One region of the Serratia sp. TSA_7 genome, then DNA from elsewhere that is predicted to be linked to it. Evidence: predicted binding sites of a transcription regulator. Region 1 holds the regulator's gene; each other region holds the start of a gene.
The links. The regulator CRP, encoded in region 1, controls carbon source genes, mostly activating them, when cyclic AMP is high. The targets are predictions, from matches to a motif close to ATGTGANNNNNNTCACAT.
Positions count from the first base shown of each region.

Region 2: a site for CRP is predicted at 3,038-3,055, ahead of aaeR (HTH-type transcriptional activator AaeR). Genes of this name have one in related genera too.
Region 3: a site for CRP is predicted at 3,463-3,480, ahead of ACUTQW_RS02040 (ABC-F family ATPase). Genes of this name have one in related genera too.
Region 4: a site for CRP is predicted at 2,954-2,971, ahead of udp (uridine phosphorylase). Genes of this name have one in related genera too.

Region 1 covers NZ_JBQZFU010000008.1:46,510-51,780, reverse strand. Annotated here, with positions in the region: gene ACUTQW_RS20625 (YccS/YhfK family putative transporter) at 1-1,945, opposite strand, end outside; gene crp (cAMP-activated global transcriptional regulator CRP) at 2,000-2,632, opposite strand; gene ACUTQW_RS20615 (OsmC family protein) at 3,012-3,419, shown strand; gene ACUTQW_RS20610 (phosphoribulokinase) at 3,465-4,334, opposite strand; gene ACUTQW_RS20605 (YheU family protein) at 4,487-4,720, opposite strand; gene ACUTQW_RS20600 (hydrolase) at 4,717-5,271, opposite strand, start outside.
Region 2 covers NZ_JBQZFU010000009.1:169,650-174,920, forward strand. Annotated here, with positions in the region: gene aaeB (p-hydroxybenzoic acid efflux pump subunit AaeB) at 1-1,618, opposite strand, end outside; gene aaeA (p-hydroxybenzoic acid efflux pump subunit AaeA) at 1,618-2,553, opposite strand; gene aaeX (p-hydroxybenzoic acid efflux pump operon protein AaeX) at 2,561-2,764, opposite strand; gene aaeR (HTH-type transcriptional activator AaeR) at 3,073-3,984, shown strand; gene ACUTQW_RS22065 (hypothetical protein) at 3,947-4,324, opposite strand; gene uriH (uridine-preferring nucleoside hydrolase UriH) at 4,533-5,271, shown strand, end outside.
Region 3 covers NZ_JBQZFU010000001.1:419,826-425,096, forward strand. Annotated here, with positions in the region: gene moeB (molybdopterin-synthase adenylyltransferase MoeB) at 1-745, shown strand, start outside; gene ACUTQW_RS02035 (hypothetical protein) at 868-1,200, opposite strand; gene ACUTQW_RS02040 (ABC-F family ATPase) at 1,844-3,436, opposite strand; gene mchS3 (MchS3 family protein) at 3,697-4,122, opposite strand; gene ACUTQW_RS02050 (isocitrate lyase/PEP mutase family protein) at 4,374-5,183, opposite strand.
Region 4 covers NZ_JBQZFU010000005.1:20,860-26,130, forward strand. Annotated here, with positions in the region: gene rmuC (DNA recombination protein RmuC) at 1-319, opposite strand, end outside; gene ACUTQW_RS16725 (DedA family protein) at 451-981, opposite strand; gene ACUTQW_RS16730 (tyrosine-protein phosphatase) at 1,068-1,850, opposite strand; gene udp (uridine phosphorylase) at 2,069-2,830, opposite strand; gene ACUTQW_RS16740 (dienelactone hydrolase family protein) at 3,340-4,176, shown strand; gene metE (5-methyltetrahydropteroyltriglutamate--homocysteine S-methyltransferase) at 4,308-5,271, opposite strand, start outside.

The DNA.
Region 1 (5,271 bases):
CCGGCATTTCCGGGTGCAAATCCGGTGGCTGCATGATGCTGTTGCCGCTGCTTGGCCCGTCATACTCCAGCCGCTGCTGGCAGCTTTGCAGCGCTATCTCGCAGGTTTGCAGATACTCCTGCGCCAGCTTGGGCGTCAGCATATAGTGCTCGCGCGCCAGAATGGTCATCGCGTTCAGGTGTTCGACAATAAACTGACTGTGCGTTACCCACAGGCGCATATCCGCCAGATAGCTGGATTCAAACCCCGGCTCCTGCATTGCCTGATTCAATGAGGTGAACAGCGCGTTGTGCGCTTGGTTCACCTGCATGCGCGCATAGGCCAACGCGCTGGGATCGGGTTCCTGCTCTTCCAGCAGCAGGCGCAGTGCCTGTTGATCTTTCTCCAGCGCCTGATGGGCGTTCTTGCGCAGCAGGCCGCTTTGCCACTGTGGCCACAGCCAGATGGTGCCACCGAACACCAATACGCAGCCGATCAGGGTGTCTATAAGGCGAGGGATCAGGAAATGTGTGCCGTTCAGCGCCAGCAGTTGCAGGGTATAGACCGCCGTCACCGTAAAGCCAATCACCGCCAGCCCGTAGTTTTTACGCGAAACCAGATAGGCCGCCAGCGTAATGACCAGCATCACGCTCAGGGTCGCGCCCTCGGGCATTTGCAACTGCAGCAACCCGGCGGCGATCACCAGCCCGGCCAACGTGCCGAGCGCACGGTGCTGGATGCGAACCCGGGTGGCGTTGTAGCCGTTCTGGCTCACCAGCATGACGGTCAGCAGGATCCAATAAGGTTTTGGCAGATTGAAAATCATCCCCAGGCTGCTGCCTGCCGCCAACATCACTCCTAACCGTGCCGCATTGCGCAGGGCGTTGGATTTGAACGACAGGTAGCTGAACAGCGCCGGCCAGAACGGCAGGCGGTTTTGATTGGCCATCAGGTCGCGACGGTATAACGGATGCTGGGTGCGCAGCAGGCGAGCGATACGGCTGAAGTGGTAGTAACAGAATTGGCCCACCGGATTGTCGGGGTGCTGTGCGGCCACTTTTTCCAGTGCCGCCAGCTCGTTGACCATGCTGAAGCGCTGAGAGTATTGATGATAGAGAATATCGTGCGCCACCGTGCGCAGCCGGCCGGCAATCACCTGCGCATTGCGGCGGATAATCGCTTCGGCCTGGCTCTGCTCCACCAGTTTTTGCACTTCTTCCGGCAGGTGCAGGCTGACGGTAATGTGTTCTTGTAAATCCAGCGCGACCTGAAAGGTTCGCTGCAGGCGTTTTTGCTCGAGATTATTGGCGTGCGGCAAAAAGTTGAGCTGCTGATACAGCAGGCTGATCAGGTCCATCACTTTTTGCTGGCGCACCAGCAGTGGCGGTAACGCGGTTTGCGGATCGGTATGTTGGGTTAACAGGGAATACTTGGCTTCGAAGTAGTCCGCCAGTTCCAGATAAAGCTGGCTCAACGATTCGCGCATCGGCTGTTCTTTCCACAGCTTGAACCAGAACCAGGTGAACAGGCCGTACCAGGCGGTACCCACCACATACAGTAAGGGGGCGTACCACAGCGGCACCGTGCCGGCCATGCTGAGTGAAAAGATGGCGGCGATCAACGCGGCGGGGAGCAGGCGGGCATGTAACGGGCTGATCTCGCCGCTGACGCCGAGCAGCAGAGCCAGGCCGAGCATCAACGCCGGCAGCGGCAATTGCCACAACAACGCCTGCTGCAGCAACAGGCTGCTGAGTGCAAACAGTGAGCCGCCGACGATCAGGCGTTTGAAAAAACGTTTGTGGGGCGTGTCCAGCCCGGCGATGTTACAGCAGGCGGGAACCAGGGAAAACAGCAGGCCGAGTTGCAGGTGGCCGATCAGCAGGCCAAAGAGCACCGGCAGACACAGCACCAGCGTTTGCCGCAGTGCGTAATTGACTTCCGGGTGGTAAATCAGTCGACGCCACATGATCGGTCGGGGCATAAAAAAACGGCGCGAATCATCGCGCCGTTTTTTCAGTGATTAACGTGTGCCGTAAACGACAATGGTTTTGCCGTGGGCGGAGATCAGGTTTTGATCCTCCAGCATTTTCAGAATGCGGCCGACGGTTTCACGTGAACAACCGACGATCTGACCAATTTCCTGGCGGGTGATTTTGATCTGCATGCCGTCTGGGTGGGTCATGGCATCGGGCTGTTTCGCCAGGTTCAGCAGCGTTTGCGCGATGCGACCGGTAACGTCCAGGAAGGCGAGGTTACCCACTTTTTCTGAGGTCACTTGCAGGCGGCTTGCCATCTGCGCTGACAGGCGCATCAGGATATCCGGGTTGACCTGAATCAGTTGGCGGAATTTCTTGTAAGAAATCTCAGCCACTTCACAGGCGGTTTTCGCCCTGACCCAGGCGCTACGCTCCTGGCCTTCTTCAAACAATCCAAGCTCGCCGATGAAATCCCCCTGGTTAAGGTAGGACAGGATCATCTCTTTACCCTCTTCATCTTTAATCAGCACCGCGACGGAGCCTTTTACGATGTAGTAAAGCGTTTCGGCTTTTTCACCTTGGTGAATCAGCGTACTTTTGGATGGATATTTGTGGATATGGCAATGAGACAGGAACCATTCGAGTGTAGGGTCTGTTTGCGGTTTGCCGAGAACCATTCGCTGTTATCCTCTGTTGTTATCGCTGCCTTGTGTCACAGGGGTCAGAGTTCCCTGTAAAACGTGCTGTCGCCGTTGTTTTAAGGGTGGCTGGCAGCAGGTTTTGAGGCGTGTCATAAATATACGCTGTCGCTCTAGCATATTAACTTGCCGGGAGAGCTGCAAGCTACATTCTATTAACATACCGGTAAAGGAGCCTTTCTCTGGGAGTTTCCCTGAAATCAGTGTCCCGGAAAGATTTATTGCGGCTCTGTTTGTAGCACAGAGTGAGGCGGGTGTCTCGTGTTGTCTTGCTCGCACATGACCAGCATCAGGTTCCGTTGCCAGTTTCTATGCGAAAGCGTACTCTGATTTTAAGAAATTAATCGGAGTGACCAATATGCAGGCAAGAGTTAAGTGGGTGGAAGGGTTGACGTTTCTGGGGGAATCCGCGTCTGGCCATCAGGTGTTGATGGACGGCAACGCCGGCGATAAAGCCCCCAGCCCGATGGAAATGGTGCTGATGTCGGTGGGGGGATGCAGCGCTATCGACGTGGTGTCGATCCTGAAAAAAGGGCGTAATGACGTGCGTGATTGCGAGGTGAAATTGACCTCCGAACGGCGTGAAGAAGTGCCGCGCGTCTTTACCCATATCAACCTGCATTTTATCGTGACCGGCAAAGATCTGACCGACAATATCGTTGAACGTGCGGTGAACCTCTCCGCCGAGAAATACTGCTCGGTGTCGTTGATGCTGAACAAGGCTGCCAGCGTGACTCACAGCTTTGAAATCCGCGACGTAGCGTAACGCGTAAGAATAAAGGGGCGCGGCCAACTGCCGCGCTCCGACCCATTACCCGATTTTTTTGCCTTCCAGCAGTTGCTGCACCAGCGGCGCCATGATCAGCTCCATCGCCAGCCCCATTTTGCCGCCCGGCACCACCAGCGTATTGATGTGCGAGATAAAAGAGCCTTGCAGCATCGCCAGCAGGTAAGGGAAATCGATCTGATCCAGCCCGCGGAAGTGAATCACCACGAAGCTTTCATCCAGTGAAGGGATGGCTTTGGCGGCGAACGGGTTGGAGGTATCCACCGTCGGCACGCGCTGGAAGTTGATGTGGGTGCGCGAGAACTGCGGCGTGATGTAGTTGATATAATCCTCCATCGAACGCACCACCGAATCCATCACCGCTTCACGTGAATGCCCGCGCTCGCCGGTATCGCGGATCAGTTTTTGGATCCACTCCAGGTTAACGATCGGTACCACGCCGACCAGCAGATCGACATGTTTGGCCACGTCGGTATGTTCGGTAACCACGCCGCCATGCAACCCTTCATAGAACAGCACGTCGGTCGGCGCCGGCAGCGCTTCCCAAGGCGTAAAGGTGCCGGGGACCTGGTTATAGGGCACCGCTTCGTCGTAGGTATGAAGGTACTTGCGTGACCGTCCGGTGCCGTTCTTGCCGTACTCGATAAAGCTCTGTTGCAGCAGACCGAAGTCGTTGGCCTCAGGCCCGAAATAGCTGATATGACGACCCAGATCGCGCGCTTTGCGGATCGCCGCGTCCATTTCCGGCCGGGTATAGCGGTGGAAGCTGTCGCCTTCCAGCTCCGCCGCACGGATGTTCAACTGCTGGAATATCTTGCGGAACGCCACGCTGGTGGTGGTGGTGCCGGCGCCGCTGGAGCCGGTCACTGCGATAACGGGATGTTTGGCGGACATGGTGGTTGTCACTCCGTGTTAAATGCGCCGGCGTCAGAGTAGGGTTATTGGTCTGTTTGACGCCCTTTTCGCCAAGGGCAAAATTCCGCGCGCGGGTTTGCAATGGTTCATTGTTACCTGATTTTTTCCGTCAGTCATAGAACCGGCAGCCACTAATTTTCTTCCTGCCCGGCACGGAACTGCCCGCGCGGCATGATGTTGACGGTTTCATGCAGTTCTGACCATACCAGCAGGACCTCGCCGTTTTTCAACTGGCGGCGAACGTCTTCCACTTTCTGCTCCAGCGAACGTTCGTGTTCGCCGTAGTCGGTGCCTTCGCGCAGCACAAAGGATTCGATCAGGCTGTTCAGGGTCTCGGTTTCCAGTTCTTTCCAGGGGATAATCACGGTACGGGTTCCAGATAAGGGGAAAGCCAGGATGGAATGCGGTATTCCAGCCACATGTGGGGTTTGTTCAAACTGCCGCCGACAAAGCCGACGTGGCCGCCAAACTCGGTCAGCTGGTATTCAATGTTGCGCGGCAGGCCGGCGATGTCGGGGATCACTTCGTCGGTCATGAAGGGATCGTCTTTGGCATGGATGATCAGCAGCGGCGTCTGAATTGCCGGTAACAGCGGCAGCGCGCTGCAACGGCGGTAGTAATCGGTGGCGTCGCTAAAGCCGTGGACGCGTGAGGTTATGACATCGTCAAAGTCGCGGATACGGCGCAGCGCCAGGAGTTGCGGCAGCTTGAGCGGCAGGGTGTCGGGGTAGTGCAGCAGCTTGCGGGTGGCGTTTTGTTTCAACTGCCCGAGCAGATAGTGCTGATAAACGCGCGAAAACCCTTGATCCATTCGCAACGAACAAGGCTCCAGCATCAAGGGTGCAGACACGATCACCGCCGCCTGCAACAGGCTGTCTGCCCCTTGCTGCGCCAGGTAGCAGGCCAGCATGTTGCC
Region 2 (5,271 bases), on a different contig from region 1:
GGTGGTTCTGCCGACGGCGCGACGCCTTGGTGGTCAGCGCCGAGACCGCGCTGCCGACAAACTGGTTCAGCAACGTGCGGCCGGTGCGTTCACGCGAGTTGTCACGGATCAACAGCAGCACCATCAACCCCACGCAACTGCCGAGGAACTGGCCGAGCGCGCCATCGAGAAACTGGGTGACGTTAAAGGTCATCGGGTTGCTCAACACCAAAATATTGATGGTCCCCGCCAGCAGGCCGAGCGAACCCAACCGCCGTTTTTGCACCTCGATGCCGATGAAAAAGGCCAGCAGGCCAAGGCTGAGGCACAACAATAAAATGCTCTGCTGGGTCGCCGGCAGGATCACCATAAAGAACAGCGAACCGACCGGGATCGCCGCCAGCATGCCCAGCACAAAATCCATAGCCACCATGCGCGGTGCCGGGGTGCGCATCGCCAGCGACGTAATCACCGCAATGATCACCATAAAACCGCTGCCGGAAGTCCAGCCGGTCCACAGCCACAACAGGCTGCCAAACGTCGTCGCCACAAAGGTGCGCAGGCCGTTAATCATGGCGTGATGCCCTTCCGCCGAGGTCGGTCTGACCACCACTTCACTGCTCAGCACATCTTCTTCCACTGCGTTGATGCTGCTGTTGGTATGCACGCCTTTGGCCAACAGCAGGTAACGCGTGGCCGCGCCGACCCAACTGGTGATGGTCAGCAGCGTCTCGTCGGTGCGGTTGGTGGTCAGCACCTGGCGCAGCAACTTCATGCGCTTGTGGATCTCCTGCGGCGTTTGCGCCGGCACCATCAGCAGTTCGCGGATATTGTCCTTCACCGCATCCGGGTGATTGAGCAGGATAAGATAGGTCTCGCAAGCCTGAGTAATCAGCGTCAGCGACAGAGTATGCAGCGCCCGCACGCGCCGGTTGACCTTCTGCCAGCGTGATGACTCCATCATCAGGTTGCTGCGCATGCCGTTCAGCGCGGTCGTGCTTTTGACCAGATTGCTCCAGGCGCGGTCAATGTCTTCTTTCTCGGCGTTACTGACGCACATCTGCATCAGCAAATACTGATCCACCAGCAGCTTGTCTACCGCCCGGTCGATATCCAGTTTGATCGAACGCGGCGAGAACAGCAGGTCCGCCAGCACCGCGCTGACGATCCCCAGCACAATCTCGCTGCAACGCTCCACGGCGAACTGCGGCGCTTCCAGCAGGTTGGTTTCACTGGTGGAGGTCGTCACGATGATGATCAGCGCGGTATACCCGGCAAGCCCCCAGGCGTAGGAGTTTTCAACCTTGATCAGCGAAGAGATCCAGGTACAAAACCCGGCCCAGATGCAGCACAACAACAGCATCACCACCGGTGCGCGTGCGGTGGAGACAATAATCACCAGGCCGACGAAACAGCCGATAAAGGTACCGATAATACGCAACCAGCCGCGGTGGCGAATAGCGCCGGAGAACGGCTCGCCGCCCGCCGCAAAGGCCGGGCCGGCGGCTACGATGGCGGCGGTCATCGCCGACCAGCGCGGGGTTTCCAAATTGAGGTGGAAACCGACAAACAGGGCAAACACAATCGCGAAGCTGAGCTTGAAAGCGAATCTCAGCCGAATAAACGTTGGGCTATTCATTAGCCAAACTCACGTAGCCGATGCATCAGGCGAACAAAAGGCGAGCCGCTGTCGGCCTTGCGATCGTTCTTGCCGGTGATCACCACGGTCGCGGTGGTGCCGGCCGGGTACGGATGCAACTGGTCTTTGTCGTCCAGCAGGATTTTAACCGGTACGCGCTGCGCCAGGCGCACCCACTCCAGGTTGCTGTCGATAGACGCCAACCCTTTGCTGTTCACGGTGCTGCTGCTGTTGTTCACGGCGGCGGCCACGCTATCGACGGTGCCGTGCATGATGCGGTTGCTGCCCAGCGGGGTGATTTCCACACGGTCGCCCTTGTTCAGGCCATTCAGCTTGGTTTCTTCCAGATAGGCCAGAATGTAGAAGGTGTTTTTCTTCACCAGCGCCACGGCGACCGAGCCGCGGGTGATGTATTCGCCGCTGTGGACGTTCAGGTTGGTGACCCAGCCGTCGGCCGGCGCACGCACCGTGGTACGTTCCAGATCCAGCTGCGCCAGCTCGCGGGTCGCCACGGCTTTCGCCAACTGATGCTGCACGGTTTGCAGCACGTTGTTGGCCTGATCGATCTCTTCTTGCGACATCGCCTGCACGCCCAAACGCACCCGGCGGCCGGCTTCACGTTTTTTCTCCGCCGCCAGCGTCTGGTAATAGGCAACGTCGGCGCTGGCTTCCGCCAAGGCCTGCTCATAGCGCGGCCGGTCGATAACAAATAGCACCTGTCCTTTTTTCACCAGTTGGTTATCCACCACCGGTACATCGGTCAGCAGGCCGGTGACGTCCGGCGCTATCGCCACTACGTCGGCGGTAAACTTGGCGTCACGCGTCCAGGGGGATTCGGTGTAGAACACCCAGGCTTTGAATATGGCGACGATCGCTAACAGGACCAGAAACAAAGTGATCGCGATTCGAACTATTTTTATTGAGAAATTTTTCACAGCGACCTCAAACGAAAAGACGTGAAATCAGATAGAACAGACAGCAATACAGCGCGGTATTAAACAGCGCCGGATGCCAGACAAAATCGTAAATCCCGGTGGGTTGCAGCAGGCGGCGCAGCAAGAAAAACAGCGCCAGCGATACCAGCAACTCAAAAAATACCGGGGGAAACGACAGTCCGAAGATGACCATAACCGGAAGCAAACTCATCCATTTTTCCTTATTGTTCACTGCACCGGGCGTTACCCTTTCTTCTCATTCACATTCTCTTTACATGTTAGCTGACGCGCACCACAAATTTCGGCCCAGACAGGTCAGGAACCTGAAAAAAGGATAAACTCAGGGGCATACATCCGCGATAGGGATTGCGAGGATATCGGAGGGATCGGCCAAAGCTGCTCTGCCGACCGCACTCACGCGTTGGTAAGGTCTTTCCACCCGACCGGTTTATATTAGCGTGCTTACTATCAACCTATCAACAATCTGTGATCTAAATCACTTTTAAGCCAGAGTGAATAATGGAAAGACTAAAACGGATGTCGGTGTTCGCAAAAGTCGTTGAATGCGGGTCGTTTACGGCGGCTGCGCGCCAGCTTGATATGAGCGTTTCATCTATCAGCCAGACCGTCTCCAAACTGGAGAATGAGCTGCAGGTCAAGCTGCTCAACCGCAGCACGCGCCGCATTGGCCTGACGGAAGCCGGGAAAATTTACTATCAGGGCTGCCGCCGCATGCTGCAGGAAGTGAGCGAGGTGCACGAGCAGCTGTACGCGTTTAACAATACGCCGACCGGCACGCTGCGCATCGGCAGTTCGTCCACCATGGCGCAAAACGTGCTGGCGACCATGACTGCCGATATGCTGAAGGAATATCCCGGTCTGACGGTGAACCTGGTGACCGGTATTCCGGCGCCGGACCTGATTGCCGACGGGCTGGACGTGGTGATCCGCACCGGCGCGCTGCAAGATTCCAGCCTGTTCTCCAAACGCCTCGGTTCAATGCCGATGGTGATATGCGCCGCTAAAAGTTACCTCAGCCAGCACGGCACGCCGCAGAAACCCAGCGACATGGTCAACTTTTCCTGGCTGGAATACAGCGTGCGGCCGGACAGCGAATTCGAACTGATAGCCCCCGAAGGCATCACCACGCGCATCTCGCCGCAAGGGCGCTTTGTCACCAACGATTCGCAAACCATGATCCGCTGGCTGAAAGCCGGGGCCGGCATCGCCTACGCACCGCTGATGTGGGTGATCGAAGAGATCAAACGCGGCGAGATCGAGATCCTGTTCAAAAGCTATCACTCGGATCCTCGCCCGGTATACGCCCTGTACACCGAGAAAGACAAGCTGCCGCTTAAGGTGCAGGTGTGCATCGATTACCTGACGGAGTACTTCAAGCGCGTGGCGGAAGTCTATCAGGGCTACCGCTGAGCAGAAAACGGCGCGCCAGAGCGCCAAGCAGCAACAGCGCCAGCATGCCCAGCCCCCAGATTAACCAAACGGCGTAGCCCGCCCAGGTGAGCAACAACGGGAAAGAGCCGGCCAGCCAGCGCCCCAGTTCTTGCAGCATCGGCAACCAGCCCTCCAGCAGCGCCTGCGGCACCAGGCTGAGCAAGCCGGTAAACTGGGGTGCCAACTGCGCCGAGCCGTTCTCCGCCAAGCCCACCAGTGCAGGTAACCAGGCCAGCACGCCGGAGACGCCCCAGGCCAGCAGCGTCCATAATCCCATTGCCGCCAGCACGGCAGCCAGCGCCCATCCGTTCTTTGTCATGATTTCCCCCCTTTTCTGTGTTGCACTAAGCAGCAATGTAAACCATGGACTCCACTCCAGGGTAAAGCGCCGGCGAGGGGATTTACGTTTAATTACACCGCAACATTGGCAATGCTTTGATGCGATTAACAAAAGCACCATCGGCATTACTCCGCTCTGCAACGCTGCGCTATGCTGCGGGCACCTCTCCTCTGCATCGGGAATAAAAATGAAAAAAATCATACTGGATTGCGACCCTGGGCATGACGACGCCATCGCCTTACTGCTGGCCTGGGGCAACCCGCAGATCGAACTGCTGGCGGTGACCACCGTGGTCGGCAACCAGACGCTGGATAAGGTCACCCGCAACGCGCTGGCCGTCGCGCGTATCGCCAATATCACCGGCGTCCCCTTTGCCGCCGGCTGCCCGCGCCCGCTGGTGCGGCAGATTGAGGTAGCGCCCGATATTCACGGTGAGTCCGGCCTTGACGGCCCGGCGCTGCCGGAACCGACCCTGACGCTGGAGCCACGCCATGCGGTGGACTTGATCATCGATACGCTGATGGCGCATCCGCCGGGTAGCGTGACGCTGGTGCCGACCGGCGGCCTGACCAACATTGCCATGGCGGTGCGCAAAGAACCGCGCATCGCCGAGCGGGTAAAGGAAGTGGTGCTGATGGGCGGCGGCTATCACGTGGGCAACTGGAGCGCGGTGGCGGAATTCAATATCAAGATAGACCCTGAAGCGGCGCACATCGTGTTTAATGAAAAGTGGCCGCTGACCATGGTCGGGCTGGACCTGACCCATCAGGCGCTCGCCACGCCGGAGGTGTGCGAACGCATTGCCGCCATAGGTACCGGGCCGGCGAAATTCGTCGGCGAGCTGCTCGCGTTCTTCGGCAAGATGTACCAACAGGCGCAGGGATTTAGCGCACCGCCGGTACATGACCCTTGCGCGGTCGCCTACG
Region 3 (5,271 bases), on a different contig from region 1:
ATTAACCGACGCCGAAACGCTGCGCTATAACCGTCAGATTATCCTGCGCGGCTTTGACTTCGACGGCCAGGAAAAACTGAAGGCCGCTCGAGTGCTGATTATCGGCCTGGGCGGGCTGGGTTGCGCTGCTGCGCCATACCTGGCCGCGGCGGGCGTCGGCCACTTGACGCTGGTTGATTTCGACACCGTCGCCCTCTCCAATCTGCAACGCCAGATCCTGCATCGCGATGCACGCCTTGGCATGACGAAGGTCGAATCGGCTCGCCTCGAGTTGAGCGCTATCAATCCGCATATCCGTATTGATGCCGTGGACGGGCAGTTGAACGACGAACAGATGGCGGCGCACATTGCCGCCTGCGATCTGGTGCTGGACTGCACCGACAACGTAGCGACACGCGATCAGCTCAACCGCCAGTGCCATGCGCAACGCAAACCGCTGGTTTCCGGCGCGGCGATCCGCATGGAGGGGCAGCTCAGCGTATTCACCTACCAGCCGGACGAGCCCTGCTACCGCTGCCTGAGCCGGTTATTCGGCGAAAACGCCCTGACCTGCGTCGAGGCTGGGGTTATGGCGCCGCTGGTGGGCACTATCGGCACGCTACAAGCTCTGGAAGCGATTAAGCTGTTGACGCATTACGGCCAGCCCCTCACCGGAAAACTGTTGATGTTCGACGCCATGACGATGCAGTTCCGCGAGATGAAATTGCCGAAAAACCCGCAGTGCGAAGTGTGCGGCGGGGAATAGTAAGCATTGGCCAAACGGGTAACCATGCAGGGCCGCAGAGCCCCATTCTGATGAATAATATATAGGGCGAACCATCGCCCTATATTATGCCTGACCCAATCATTTTCTGAACCTGATCGATGCTATCCACCCCAAACATCTTTTTGAAACCTTGCCCAGCCAATTGCCTGGATTTCCGCGAGAGAAAAACTATTCCCAGAAGGTTGCCATGGCCCGATCAAACCAGGATTATAATTAGGGTTGTAGGACCCTAATCCTTGTCCAATGCCGGGGGCGGTTTGGTGACCATGTTGTATCCCACTGTATAATTCACCAGCCACATACCCTCCCAATGCTCCGGCGTAAGGATTACCACCAGAGGCCCAAGTCCCTACTAAAGTGCCGCCCAGTTGAGCCAGTTGTTCACCACCAGCACCCGATATCTGAGCAATTTCGCGCAAACCAAGCTCTTTCATTTTTCGTCATCCTTTACATTGATAATGTTGAAAAAAACAAAGGCAAAGCCGCCCAAAAGACATAAAAAAACAATCAATAAAAAGAAATATAAATCTCCACCATGAATACTGTTACCAATATAATTCACAGCGGTGAATATCATAAAAAGGTATGTAGCGCAGCGCATCCATTTCCGAAAAAATATGCCATTAGTTCTAAAAGACTGCATTAATCACCCCTAAAATACTGAAAAAGCCTCTCATCATGTGTGATAACGATTATTACTAACGTTTGCGCGAGAAAATATCAAGATATTTTCATCCTTATTAAAATCAAGGTAAACAGACTAAAACCAGCAACTACTTCAATATATAAGTCATTCGCATAACCGATTTTTAACTAATTTTATGGCAAGGTTAATTAATGGCATTAACGAACCAGGTAAATATACGGGCAGCTTAAAATAATAAAATTAAGCTTCTACACTCGCTTTACGATAAATAAAAGACATGCATTCCAGATTTTATGCTTACGGGGAAAAATGCAGATAGTGAACGATATTTGAGGAGTGTATGTCAGAATTTCAACAGAACATTTTACTCTGCACTATAACGGAGACAAAAAAGGCGGGAATGCTCCCGCCTTTTGACTGCCTAAGCAGAGTTAAACGATACCCTGGCTACGCAGATAGTCTTCGTAGTTGCCGGTAAAGTCGATAACCTTGGTCGGCGTCATTTCCAGCACGCGCGTCGCCAGCGAACTGACGAACTCACGGTCGTGGGAGACGAAGATCAACGTACCTTCGTACATTTCCAGCGCCATGTTCAGCGATTCGATGGATTCCATATCCAGGTGGTTGGTTGGTTCATCCATAACCAGGATATTAGGGCGCTGCATCATCAGCTTGCCGAACAGCATACGGCCCTTTTCACCACCAGACAGCACCTTAACTTTCTTCTTGATGTCATCCTGGCTGAACAGCAAACGGCCCAGCACGCTGCGCACCGCTTGCTCGTCGTCTTTTTCCTGCTTCCACTGGCTCATCCAGTCGAATACCGTCAGGGTGTCATCGAACTCGTATTCGTGATCCTGAGCGTAGTAGCCGATCTTGGCGTTTTCGGACCACTTCACGCTGCCGCTGTCCGGCAGAGCGTCGCCCACCAGCGTTTTCAGCAGCGTGGATTTACCGATACCGTTCGGGCCCAGTACCGCCACTTTCTCGCCCACTTCAACCATCAGATTGAACTTGCTGAACAGCGGGCCGTTATCGAAGCCTTTGGTCAGCGCTTCCACTTCCAGCGCGTTACGGAACAGTTTCTTGTCCTGATCAAAACGGATGAACGGGTTCTGACGGCTTGAGGCCTTCACTTCTTCCAGTTGGATCTTGTCGATCTGGCGGGCGCGAGAGGTCGCCTGCTTGGATTTGGAGGCGTTGGCGCTGAAGCGGCTCACGAACGATTGCAGTTCGTTAATCTGTGCCTTCTTCTTGGCGTTGTCCGCAACCAGACGCTCGCGCGCCTGAGTGGCCGCAGTCATGTATTCGTCGTAGTTGCCCGGATAAACGCGCAGCTCGCCGTAGTCCAGATCCGCCATGTGAGTACAGACCATGTTCAGGAAGTGACGGTCGTGCGAAATGATGACCATGGTGCTGTTACGATCGTTCAGCACCTGCTCCAGCCAGCGAATGGTATCGATGTCCAGGTTGTTCGTCGGTTCGTCGAGCAGCAGGATTTCCGGATCGGAGAACAGCGCCTGCGCCAGCAATACGCGCAGTTTGAAGCCCGGCGCGATCTCGCTCATCGGGCCGTAATGCTGTTCAACCGGGATGCCTACGCCAAGCAGCAGTTCGCCGGCGCGCGCTTCGGCGGTGTAACCGTCCATCTCACCGTAAGCCACTTCCAGATCGGCCACTTTATAGCCGTCTTCTTCGCTCATTTCGGCCAGACCGTAAATGCGGTCACGCTCTTCCTTCACCGCCCACAGCTCGTGATGGCCCATGATGACGGTGTCCAGCACGCTGTATTGTTCGAAAGCGAACTGATCCTGACGCAGTTTGCCCAGGCGTTCGTTCGGATCGAGGAACACGTTGCCGCCGCTCGGCACCAGATCGCCACCCAGAATTTTCATAAAGGTGGATTTGCCGCAGCCGTTGGCCCCGATCAAACCGTAGCGGTTACCGCCGCCAAACTTGACGGAGATGTTTTCAAACAACGGCTTACTGCCAAACTGCATAGTGATGTTGTTAGTGCTTAACACAGCGCTCGCTCTTCATATCATTGGGAATGTGATTTGGCGCGCATTATGCCATAACGAGGATAAGAGATCGCGGGAAGTTTCGGTGACAATTTGAGCAAAGGTGCGGCGGCAGAGGATCATGCGCTTAACCCGACATGCCGGCCCATGGTTCGGCGTAATGCAAGCCCGCCCGTTGACGGAGGGATACCGGTGAAGCTATTACCGCTTGAAGGTTGCCATGGGCCGCTTCCCCAAGAAATAGAGTAATTCAGTAAATTTACTCACATGCATCCATGATTCAAAATACCAAAATATAAATGTTTAAATTTTTCTTTTCTTAGAATGTCTGCTTTCAATACAGAAACATCATCATTCCACTCTTTTTCAGAAATGGATTTGACGTCATTATTATTTAGTTTACCTAGTTGTTTCAATCCACAAGCTGCATAGAGTTTACTTTCTGGCGTTGCCTTGGGATTATTGGCTGTTCTCAGGAAAATATCAGTTGCGTTCTTGCTTTTAAGAATATCTATTACAGCAACTTCCCCTTCACTAATCTTGCCAGCAAAGCCATTCATTCCTAAAGAAAAATAACCAACCTGGGATAAGTTGGCTTCTATAGTTTCATAATGATTTTCATTTGCGTAGCCATAGAGAGGACATAACGCAGTAAAAAATAAAGTAGCAACTATAAAAATCCTTTTCATAAAGCCCACCCGCATTCACAAATCATTTACCTTATGCCAACCTAACCACATAAATAAAATCATTGCAAATAGAAAACTTATAGCCGCATTAATAACATGAATCATTAAAATCCATAAAATAGCTTGATTCATATACTCTTATTATACGAGCATCAACCATAACCTTACTTTTCTTCAACCATTTTTTTGAAACCGCCCCGCCCCCCCGAACATGCCGAATGCGGTAATCCCCCATCCGGCATCCTGACTCGTTAATCGGGGAAACAACCGTTGATATGCGAGTAAGGCGCTGCATCACCGAACAGCGGTTCGGAACTGCCATCGGCCAGAAAACCTGCCGCCAATCTGGCAGTGTGCGTCCACAGGCTTTGCGGGATCCATGAGCCGACGCTCACCCGGCGTACGCCAAGCGCGGCGAGTTGCTCCGCCGGCAAAAGACCAGGCCAGGCGATCACATTAAGCAGCAGATCGGTTTGGCCGGCAATTTCACGGATCTGTTCCGGGTCCGTCACGCCCAAAACAAACAACCCATCAGCCCCCGCCTCGTGGTAGCTCTTGGCTCGACTCAGCGTTTCACTGACTCGCATGGCGGCAGGGACCAGGCTGCGCGCATAAACGTCCGTGCGCGCATTGATATAAAGTTTAATCCCCATGCGCTCCGCGACATTACGCACCTGGGTGATTTTCTCGCACAAGATCTGCGGCGAATCCGCCCCATCCTGAATATTGATGCCCACCGCACCGGCGTCAATAAAGCGCGCCACCCGGCTTTCCAGGCTGCCTTCTTCATCCGGGTAACCACTTTCGATATCCACGCTGAGCGGCACTTTAATGACGCGCGCAATCGCCGCAATGCTCGCCAGATGCGGGGCTAACGGCAACCTGTCGCCATCGCGATAGCCCAACGACCATGCGACACCGGCGCTGGTAGTGGCGATCGCGGCGGCACCGAGGCTTTCAATCAACAATGCGCTGCCGGCGTCCCAGGCATTGGGCAGGCGTAATGGGTGTGGCTGACGGTGCAGATTGGCAAAAACGGCGGCATTATTGTGAGTGTCCATAAGGTTCTCCCGGTAAAAAACGCATTCTAACCATCATCAATTTGGATGATAATAGCCGTAAATTTCAGATATTCATTCCCTGGGAGAA
Region 4 (5,271 bases), on a different contig from region 1:
GGGCGCGCAGCTCCTGATTAAGCAGTTCGCATTCGGTGCGCCAGTGATTGAGTTGTTGCAGCTTTTCGTGCCCGGCCGCCAATTGGCTGTGCAAATTACGTAACTCCAAATCGGTTTGCCGCATTTGCTGTTCATTGCGTTGCAGAACGTCCTGCCGGGCCGCCGTTTCCTGCTGTGCCTGCTGCAACGACTGTTCCAGTAGCCGCAGCTCGGTTTCATGCTGCGCATGGGCCTGCTGCACGCGCAGGCTGGCGATCAACCACCCCAACAGTATGCCGACCACTACCCCGCCCACACCGTAAACCAAACTGGTATCCACCCTGCCTCCTGTTACGCCTTGCCGTTTATGCGCCCGTTGCCCGTCACGTTAAGGGGATGCTGTATGGATGTCCAGTCTGATTTTGCACCGGCAACGCAATATTGCGAAACGCCGCGCAAGTCAGGCAAAAACTAGCCAAACCACTGGGTTAACCACTTGATGCCAAAGGCTCCCGGCGCAAGAATGCCGAACGCCCAGATCATCGCTGAAGTGATATTCGCCAGTTGGAAGTAACGTTGGGGCATGCCGCAGATACCGCCGACCAGCGGCACCACCGCGCGCAGCGGCCCGAAGAAGCGGCCGATAAAAATGCCCAGCACGCCCCAGCGTTCAAAAAACGCATGGCCGCGGTCCAGCAACTGCGGATTACGCGATAACGGCCACATGTGCGCCACGCGGTCTTGATAGTGGTAACCGATCCAGTAAGAAAGCCAGTCGCCGAAAAATGCCCCTATGGCAGCGGCGGCCCAGATAGGCCAAAAAGCGATGCCGCTCTCGCCAATCAACGCGCCCAGCGCCAGCAGGATAACCGTGGCCGGCAACAGCAGGGACAAGAACGCCAGCGATTCGCCGAATGCCAGGAAGAAAATAATGGGGATGGCCCAGCCTTCGTGCTGACGCACGGCATCGCTGACCCAGTTGATAATGTCGTTGAGGCTCAATACGGGCTCCTGATACGGGGTTTCCTGTGCCAAGGATACGCAATGCCGACCGGGGCAGGTTAAACCCCGACTAAACATGTCGCGGTTTACTCGAGGTAGAACGCCTGCAGCGTTTCACGCTGACTTGGGCCCAGGCCGTATTCTGCCTCCAGCCAGCGATCGGTGGAACCGTATTGAGTGCGAATACCGCTCAGGGCGGTCATCAGGAACTCTTCGCGGACGCTTAGCACGTAGGTGAACTGCCCCAGCGCCGAGGCGTTCAGGCGAATCGACAGTTGATCCAGCATGTGCTCGCGGAAGGTCGCCAGCGTGGTTTCGGTCAGCAGGTAATCTTCAACCACCGTCGCCTCGTCAGCCCCCAGGGCAAACAACACCAGTGCCGCCCCCACCCCGGTGCGATCCTTACCCACCGCGCAATGCTGGACGATAGCGCCGCTATCGGGGGTAAGCAGCAGTTGGGTCAGCCGTTTATACGCAGGATTGCCGAACGGCAGCCGGCGATACAGCTCCTGCATAAACGCCTGTGCGTCGAAACCGGCCAACGTCTGGCTGGTCAGCTTTTCCAGGTTAGCGTTAACCCCACTGCTCAATGGGTTGGCCGGAACATGATGGTAATCGGCGCCACGCCACAGAATATCAGGCTTGTCCTGCACTTCGTCGGCGTCACGGTAGTCCAGCACCGAGCGCACCGGCACGCCGGCCAGGAAGGTGCAGTCGTTTTCCGTCAGGCAATTCAGCGAGCCGGAACGGAACAACAGACCGCGTTTGATGCGGCGACCACCGACGACGCCGTTGCCGCCTAGATCGCGGAAATTAATGCCGCCATCAAGCGGAGCAAGTGAAGGATGAAGCAGAATCTGGGCGGTCATAGACGTCCTCGTGGTTATTGTCTAAAAGGCGCAACCTGAACGGCAAAACCGAAATCAACGGATAAAGAGGCGGCCGAAAGGATGGCGCTGATGGCTATATACACCCTGGCTTTCACGTTGCGGCCAGCCGCAGTTTGCAAGGCGTGGATATAACCGTAACAGATTAAGGCTGAATGGAAAAACGGACCGCGTTGGCGGCCCGTTGAAGGGGGAGGCGATTACAGCAGGCGGCGTGCCGCTTCAACCACAATCTGTACCGCTTTGCTTTCGGTGTTTTTCATGGTTTCTGCGTTTGGAATTTCCTGCTGGGTGCGGTTGACGATCACGCCGGCAACCATACCGGCACGCAGGCCCTGGCTTGCGCACATGGTCAGCAGAGTGGCGGATTCCATTTCATAGTTCATCACGCCCATCGCCTGCCATTCTGCCATCGAGCCCTTAAAGCGGCTGACGACGCGGCCGGAATAGGTATCGTAACGTTCCTGGCCCGGATAGAAGGTATCAGAAGACGCGGTCACGCCAATATGCGTGGTGGCGCCGCTGGCCTTGGCGGCCTCGACCAGTGCGGTGGTGCAGGCAAAGTCGGCCACGGCCGGGAATTCCATCGGCGCAAAGTGCAGGCTGGCGCCGTCAAGGCGAACCGCCGCGGTAGTGACCAGCACGTCGCCGACGTTGATGTTCGACTGAATAGCCCCGGTGGTGCCGATACGCAGGAAGGTACGGATCCCCAGTTGCGCCAATTCTTCAACGGCGATAGAGGTAGACGGGCCGCCGATGCCGGTGGAGCAGACGATCACCGCCTTGCCGTCCAGCTCTGCGCGCCAGGTAGTAAATTCACGATGGGAAGCCAGGTGCACCGGATTTTCCATCAGCTTGGCAATTTTCTCTACGCGCTGCGGATCGCCCGGAACGATGGCAAGCTGGGCCCCTTGTAAATCGTTTTTAGTGAGGCCGAGATGAAAAACATCAGATTGAGACATACGAGACTCCTCATAGATCATGTTTATTGGGAGGAACAAAAAAGTACTCTACTGAAAATCGCCATCCAATTTCGTGATGGCCATCACCATGAATAAAGAAACAAAGATAAATCTACATAATTTTTGTGACAAAAGTCACATTAAATAGCCCAAAGACGCTGTAAACGCCGCACTTGCCACAAGTCTAGCCGACAAAACAGCCCGCCGTTTACCGCCGTTCCTCTTGGCGACAGGCCCCTTTTCCCACCACGAGGCCACTTATGTCGCCACCGAAAAATAGCCTTATTTTATCGGCGACTTAGCAACAAAAAATGGGGCTAACGTACCTTATGGCGCTAATGCAGGCCAAAATGCGCAATATCCTGATAAAAAGATAACAAAAATGCGCTAAAGCCAGATAATTAATCGTTTTTTACAGACTTGACCGAAAATGCTCAACCGGGTGCCAATAACGGGTAATCTTTCCTATAGTTATTCTCAGCGCTTTTTTCTATTGCACGGAGACCGCAATGAAAACCGACCATGTGATGACATTAAAACAGGCTCAGGGGGGATTCGCCCCGGCCGTAACGCCGTTGGCCGCTTCTACTGTATTTACCGACGAACAGGGCATTCATGCCGGGGAAACCACCATTCCCTCGCAGGGTGACAACCTGCCGGCCTATATTGCCAAACCAGCGAACCACAACGGCCCCTTCCCCGTGGTGCTGGTGGTACAAGAGATTTTTGGCGTTCACGAGCATATTCAGGATCTGTGTCGCCGCCTGGCGAAACAGGGCTACCTGGCGATAGCGCCAGAGTTGTACTTCCGACAGGGCGATGCCAAAGATTACCAGGAGATTGGCGACATCTTGCAAAAGCTGGTGAGCAAGGTGCCGGACCGTCAGGTGTTGGCCGATCTCGACCACGCAGCCCATTGGGCCAGCCGCCACGGCGGCGACGCCAGCAAGCTGGCGATTACCGGTTTTTGCTGGGGCGGCCGTATTACCTGGCTGTATGCCGCGCATAACCCGCAACTGAAGGCAGCGGTAGCCTGGTACGGCAAGTTAGTGGGCGAAAAAACGCTAAACTCGCCGAAACACCCGGTCGATGTGGCTACGCAGCTGTCTGCGCCGGTGCTGGGATTATACGGCGGCCAGGACAGCGGAATTCCACTGGAAACGGTGGAGACCATGCGTCAGGCGATTCGCGCAGCTAACGCCGATGCCGAGATCGTGGTCTACCCCGAAGCGGGTCATGCTTTCAATGCAGATTATCGCCCAAGTTACGATGCCGAAGCGGCGACGGACGGCTGGCAACGCATGCTGACATGGTTCGCTCAACACGGCGTGGTCGGCGTCAAATAACCCTTCCCCTCGCGGCTGCCTTCACCGGTGGCCGCCTGCAATGTAAAAAAGGGCGCCGAAGCGCCCAAAATAATCACACCAGAACCTTATTGATTGCACGCCGGCCTCAACGGCCGGGCAACGCACTCCGATCAGGCTTGCTGCTCGCGCAGGCGCTGAGCCGCCAACACCATGTTGGCCAGCGACTGACGGGTTTCCGGCCAGCCGCGGGTTTTCAGACCGCAATCCGGGTTAACCCACAGGCGCTCCGCCGGGATGTTCTGCGCCGCTTTACGCAGCAGCGCTTCGATCCATTCCACGCTTGGCACGTTTGGCGAGTGGATGTCGTACACGCCAGGACCAATTTCGTTTGGATACTCGAACTCTTTGAAGGCTTCCAGCAGATCCATATCGGAACGCGAGGTTTCGATGGTGATCACGTCGGCATCCAGCGCCGCGATGGAATCCATGATGTCGTTGAATTCGCAGTAACACATGTGGGTGTGGATCTGCGTATCGTCCTGCGCCACGGCGGCGTTCAGTTTGAAGGCATCCACTGCCCAGTCCAGGTAAGCGGCCCAGTCGGATTGACGCAGCGGCAACCCTTCACGCAGTGCCGGTTCGTCAATCTGGATGATGCCGATACCGGCTTTTTCCAGATCTTCCACTTCGTCGCGCAGCGCCAGGGCGATCTGCTTGGCGATCACTTCACGGGTTACGTCTTCACGCGGGAACGACCAGCAAAGGATGGTCACCGGCCCGGTCAACATGCCTTTTACCGGCTTGTCGGTCAGCGATTGCGCATACTTCGCCCACTCCACGGTAATGGCTTCAGGGCGGCTGATGTCGCCAATGATGACTGGCGGTTTTACGCAGCGGGAACCGTAGCTCTGTACCCAGCCATTTTGGGTGAAGACGAAGCCGTCGAGGTTCTCGCCGAAGTATTCCACCATGTCATTACGCTCGGCTTCGCCGTGCACCAGCACGTCCAGGCCCAGACGTTCTTGTTCAACGATCGCCTGTTTGATGTGCTCGCTAATGCTGGTTCGGTAATTGTTGCCGTCCAGACGCCCCTGTTTGAAATCCAGGCGCAGGCCGCGGATTTCGGTGGTCTGC